One region of the Robertmurraya mesotrionivorans genome, then DNA from elsewhere that is predicted to be linked to it. Evidence: a T-box and tRNA genes for the amino acid it is inferred to sense, from the RefSeq annotation. Region 1 holds a T-box; the other holds one or more tRNA genes.
What was found. The T-box of region 1 lies ahead of argS (arginine--tRNA ligase). A T-box ahead of a tRNA ligase gene usually reads a tRNA of that ligase, here a tRNA-Arg.
Positions count from the first base shown of each region.

Region 2: it encodes a tRNA-Arg, which carries the amino acid that the T-box ahead of argS (arginine--tRNA ligase) is inferred to sense. The anticodon was not compared.

Region 1 covers NZ_JBPCCH010000011.1:108,147-111,314, forward strand. The annotation lists gene ACRX5O_RS17085 (LLM class flavin-dependent oxidoreductase) at 1-900, shown strand, start outside; gene ACRX5O_RS17090 (DUF6376 family protein) at 1,157-1,603, shown strand; T-box leader at 1,695-1,916, shown strand; gene argS (arginine--tRNA ligase) at 1,966-3,168, shown strand, end outside.
Region 2 covers NZ_JBPCCH010000001.1:216,503-219,670, reverse strand. The annotation lists gene ACRX5O_RS01100 (ABC transporter ATP-binding protein) at 1-468, opposite strand, end outside; gene ACRX5O_RS01095 (ABC transporter ATP-binding protein) at 483-1,460, opposite strand; tRNA gene ACRX5O_RS01090 (tRNA-Arg) at 1,781-1,857, opposite strand; gene ACRX5O_RS01085 (metallophosphoesterase) at 1,984-2,499, opposite strand; gene ACRX5O_RS01080 (XTP/dITP diphosphatase) at 2,504-3,106, opposite strand; gene rph (ribonuclease PH) at 3,103-3,168, opposite strand, start outside.

The DNA.
Region 1 (3,168 bases):
GATTTTGCTGCTTCTTCTCCAGCAGTAGTATTAGCGGCTGCCGCTTCACAAACAAAACGTATTCGTCTTACGAGTGCGGTTACCGTTCTATCATCTGCTGATCCTGTTCGTGTGTTTCAAGATTTTGCGACCCTTGATGCAGTCTCAAATGGCCGAGCTGAAATTATGGCAGGACGAGGATCATTTATTGAGTCATTTCCATTGTTCGGGTACGATTTAGCGGATTATGATGAATTGTTTGAAGAGAAGTTGGATTTATTACTGAAGATTAGGGAGTCTGAGATTGTTACTTGGTCGGGTAACCATCGACCGGCCATTCATCAAAAAGGAGTGTATCCACGTCCGGTCCAACATCCACTTCCGGTATGGATAGGAAGTGGTGGGAATTCCGAATCGGTCATCCGTGCTGGAATTCTTGGCCTTCCACTCGTATTAGCGATTATTGGAGGAAGACCCGTACAATTTGCTCCACTTGCTGAGCTTTATAAAAAGGCAGCTGCTCATGCCGGTCATGATGTATCAAAGCTAACGGTAGCTTCTCACTCTCATGGATTTATTGCAGAAGAAACGGAACTAGCTGCAGACAAGTTTTTCCCATCAACCCAACAGGTCATGAATGTACTTGGTCAAGAGCGCGGTTGGGGGCATTATGGTCGTGCTAGCTTTGATGCGGCACGTAGCTTTGAAGGTGCTTTGTACGTAGGAGATTCAAAGACAGTGGCAGAAAAAATCATTCATTTACGAAAAAATGTAGGGATTACACGTTTTATGCTTCACGTACCGGTTGGGTCTATGCCTCATGAAGATGTAATGAAGGCAATAGAATTACTAGGCAGGGAAGTGGCTCCAATTGTGAAGGAAGAAGTTGCAAAATGGGAAGCGTCTTTGGGTAACAAGTAATGCCAAATCATTTGACTTCTTGGCTTGCTTACGCGTATGATTGTTAGAAAGATAATTAATAATCAAAGGGGAGTAGCTATAACAGTAAAGTCGTCACTACGAGATGAAAATCTCCGGCTTTGTTGGGCAATCTTTGTTGCTAGCGAGACCTTTGCCAATGTTTTGGTAAAGGTCTGCCCCTTTTCGTAAGATCATTACCACGTAGGTAGTGATCTTTCTTATTTTTCAAGAATAAAAATATATGGAGGAAAGAAGAATGAAGAGAAAGTGGATGGCAGTAATATTAACGGCGGTTATAGCATTAAGTGGTTGTTCGTTCTTGGAAGAAGTGAACGGAACACTTAACTATGTAAATCAAGCAACAGAATATGTCAATGAAGCGACGGAGTTTGCTAACGAAGTACCAGCTATGGCCGAGCAAGCAATTTCAGATACACAAGCATTGGCAGAATTAGAAACAAGATTACTAGATATGAAACAAGAGATTGAAGCATTTAGTGAGCTTGAAGCTCCGAGTATTGCGGAGGAGCTCCACCAACAAGTTATTGAGCAGAACGACAAGGCATTAGAAGGGATAAATGTATTTTTATCAAGTATTGAAAACGGGGAACTGGATCCTGCTTTGTTGGAAAATACCGAATTATTTACAACCATACAAGAGTTAACGGAGCTTTCTGATCAAATTCAGCAGCTTGGAGAATAAAGAGATAATACAGTCGAACACCACAGCATAGGAAAGTAATTTTTCTTTTTTGTAGATTTTTTTAAAAAAGTGTATATAATAGTCTTAATATTAAAAATTGATGATAAAGAGAGTAGTCATTTTGGAAGGTGAAGCGAGTCGGGAACGGTGGAAGCCTGATACGGTACAAATGATGAAGCGCACTTTGGAGATACTTTCTCGAATAGAGTAGAGAAAGTCGGGGAGGAACCTCGTTAAAAATGGATAGTGGTTTTTACGATAATGTAAAAACAATTGGAGTGGTACCGCGGGATCATAAGCTCTCGCCTCTTTTTGAATGGAAAAAGAGGTGGGAGCTTTTTTTATTTGGGAGGGAGAATAAAATGAAGGAAAAAGAAGTGTTGATTGATTTGATACTGGATTTAGTGGAAGGAAGTTTAGTGAAGAACCAGATTGAAAAAATGATCGAGATTCCAAAGTATACACATATGGGAGATCTTGCTTTTCCTTGTTTTGAGTTAGCAAAAATTTATCGGAAATCCCCACATTTGATTGCTCGAGACTTTGCTATTCAAATACATTCCTCGCTATTTGAAAATGTGGAAGCCGTTGGAGGATATGTGAATGTTTTTTTAAATAAGCAACAAGTTACGTCAAGAGTGATAAATACCGTCCTTACTCAGAAGGAGCAATACGGTGATTTAAAAATTGGACAAAACGAAATCATTACACTAGACTTTTCCTCACCAAATATTGCGAAACCATTCTCCATGGGGCATTTACGCTCAACGGTGATCGGAAATGCTTTATCATTGATTTGTGAGAAATGTGGGTATCAGACAGTGAGAATCAATCATATAGGTGATTGGGGAACACAATTTGGGAAACTGATGGTTGCGTATAAAATGTGGGGAAACGATGAGGAAATTAAGAAAAACCCTATAAAAGAGCTCCTAAAACTGTATATAAAATTCCATAAGGAAGAGGAAGCCAATCCACTTTTAAGCAACGAGGCAAGAGAATGGTTTAAAAAGCTAGAGGATGGAGATGCAGTAGCCATCGGGCTATGGCAGTGGTTTCGAGAAGAATCATTAAAGGAGTTTTCAAAGATTTATCAACTGCTGGGAATAGAGTTTGATTCCTATAACGGGGAAGCATTTTATAACGTTAAAATGGAGAGAGTGGTTCAGATTCTTGAGGATAAGGGACTTTTGAAAGAGTCAGAAGGAGCACATGTCGTTGAACTTGGACATATGCCTCCTTGCTTAATAAAGAAGAGTGATGGTACCACATTATACGCAACTCGTGACTTGGCAGCTGCACTTTATCGCCAAGAAACGTATCAGTTTTCAAAAGCGTTGTATATCGTTGGAAATGAACAGAGTCTACACTTTCAGCAGCTTTTTCATGTGTTACGTAAAATGGGGTATGATTGGCAGAATGGAATGGTTCATATTCCGTTTGGGATGATGTTAAAAGACGGAAAGAAAATGTCGACTCGTAAAGGAAAAGTCGTATTGTTAGAAACTGTATTAGAAGAGGCAATTAATATGGCGGAAAAAGCGATAGAAGATAGAAATCCATCT
Region 2 (3,168 bases), on a different contig from region 1:
AAGACCAACCTTTTCTAAAAGACTGATCGTCTTCTCTTTCCGTTCTGCCTTTGTTAAGTTTGTTTGAACAATTAATGGTTCCTCAATTAATTCGGAAACGCTCATTTTTGGATTCAAAGAGGCGAACGGATCCTGAAAAACAATTTGCATATCTCTCCGAATTGGTCGAAGCTTTCGGTATTTCATTTTTGTTATATCTTGATCCTCAAAAACGATTTGTCCATCAGTCGGATCCATCAAGCGAAGCAAAACTCTACCTAGTGTTGATTTTCCAGAGCCTGACTCACCAACGATGCCTAGTGTTTCTCCCCTTAATACACTAAGACTAACGTCATCAACCGCTTTGACATGTCCAATTGTATGCTTTAAGATTCCACCCTTGATGGGAAAGTACTTCTTAATATTTTTTGCCTGAAGTATGTAATCTTGATCTGTATATATCCTTGTTTCTGTTTCGATGACTGACAATTTCACACTCCCCCTTATTCATACAGGTAACATCGGACACGATGACTTTCCTCTGCATCCGTTTCATATATAGACGGGTTTACATCCCGGCATTTGCTCATCACCTTTGGACAGCGATCTGAGAACCTGCAGCCAACAGGAAAGCGATGCGCTGGAGGAACAGTGCCTTTAATCGCCCCAAGTCGATCAACTTCCTTCTCTAAGCTTGGCAAGCTGGCAAGTAGCCCCATAGTATACGGATGTTTTGGTGACAGAAATAGTTTTTCAATGGTTGTTTCTTCAACGATTTGACCGCCATACATCACCATGATTCGGTCCGCATATTCAGCTACTACACCTAAATCGTGCGTAATTAATAATACAGCCATGTTAAATTTCTTTTTCATTTCATCCATCAAGTCTAAAATTTGAGCTTGAATGGTAACATCAAGAGCAGTTGTCGGCTCATCAGCTATTAATAGCTTCGGATCACAAGATATAGCAATCGCAATCATAGCACGCTGACGCATTCCACCCGATAGTTGGTGTGGATATTCCTTCATGGTTTCCTCAGCGCGCGGAAAACCAACGACCTTTAGAAGCTCAATTGCTCGTAGTCTCGCTTCATTTTTGTTCATTTTCTTATGGCGAATCAGAGTCTCTATAATTTGATTTCCAATAGTAAAAACAGGATTTAGGGCGGTCATCGGTTCCTGAAAGATCATACCGATTTCCTTTCCACGAACATTCGTCATTTGCTTATCATTAAGCCCCACCAGATCCTTACCGCCGAAAAATATTCGACCATCTTCAATTTTTCCCGGCTTATTAATTAACTTCATAATGGAGAGGGATGTAATACTCTTACCACTCCCTGATTCCCCAACGAGAGCAACGGTTTCCCCTGGCCTGATATAAAAATCTACTCCATCAACGGCTTTTGCGACTGCTTTATTTTCTAAGTAAAAATAAGTTTTTAATCCACTAACCTCCAACAATTTCATATCTGACATCCACACACCCCCCGATTGCCTTAGAAAAAATAGACTGAGTATCCGTCCTTCTTGAAAGAAAGTATACTATTATGTATAAATTTTTTCAATATATAGAATGTTAAAATTAGTTTTAATTGTTAGAAATATTGTGATATTTTCTGACAAAAGATTCACTTCAGTACATCAATGCTTTACATAAAAAAAGACAATTCCTAACAAAGGAACCGTCTAATTAACAAAAATCATTGGCAATTAAAATTATATAGAAATAGAAAAAAACGCTATAGAAATGACATTGTCACTTTCTATAGCGTAATATGTATTTATTGGTGTGTAAATGGCGTCCCAGGAGAGATTCGAACTCCCGACCGACGGCTTAGAAGGCCGTTGCTCTATCCTGCTGAGCTACTGGGACATGTTTTCTTGAGGACATTTTTTATTATAGTAGGCTTATAATAAAAAGTCAACACATTAATTGAAAAATATTATTTCACTATTCAAAGGAGATTTCTCTCCTTCGAATAGTATATGATGAAAGTCATTATTTGTGAAGTTGAAAGCTTTGTCGAAGTTGTACTATTTCTCCTTGGTCAAAATCATACACATGAAAATCGACTTCTTGTTCTGTTAAGTTTAAAACCACATACGTCCTCTCATTGCGCCCTCTTGGAAGCCGCAAGCTGCCAGGATTTATAAACAAACGATTACCGATCTTTTCAATTCCTAATAGATGAGAATGGCCAAAGCAAACGATATTAGCATCCACTTCTTCTGCTTTATATTTTAAGTTCATTAATGTAGATTTCACATTATATAAATGACCATGTGTCACTAGAAATTTCGTTCCCTTAAAATCAATAACCTCATCATGATGAAACACCGACTCGTAATCACAATTTCCCCTTACTACAACGAATTGGTCAATGGCCTCATCATTTTTTGAAAGCTCTGAATCACCACAATGAATAAATTTTTCGACATCCTTATGCTGATTCTTTAATTCATTCAATTCTTCCGTTAATCCGTGACTATCACTTACAATAAGAATCTTTGGCATCGGACTACTCTCCCTTAAACACTTCTGGTAGTAGCTCTGCTAAATTACTCAATGCTACAGCACGATGGCTTATCTTACTTTTTTCCTCAGGTAAAAGCTCTGCCATCGCTCTATTTCTTTCTTTTACAAAAAATATAGGGTCATACCCAAAACCATGTGTCCCCCGCTTCTCATCTAAAATCACACCCTCACAAGTACCATGTACTGTGATCGTTTTCTCGCCTGGGACAGCAAGTGCTAAGGCGCAATAAAAGCGGGCCGTGCGCTTTGAGGGCTCAACTCCATTTAATTCCCTTAACACTTTCGTCATATTGTCCTCATCGCTCTTTTGTTCTCCTGCATAACGAGCAGAGTAAACACCTGGTTTCCCTTCTAGTGCATCAATAACTAGTCCTGAATCATCAGCAATAACGGCTCGATTCAATTGCTTTGACACCGTTTCTGCCTTTATAATGGCATTTTCCTCAAAGGTCGTTCCGTTCTCTTCTATATCTTCAATCTCCTCATAATCAAGGAGTGTTTTCACTTGAAACCCGAGAGGCTCAAACATCCTTACGAACTCTTTGGCCTTTCCACTATTCTTTGTTGCTATGATTACTTCTTTCATTTCTTCGCACCTTTTTTAACCCTTGCTTCCTCAATTTTCTCAACAACTGCTTCACCTAACAC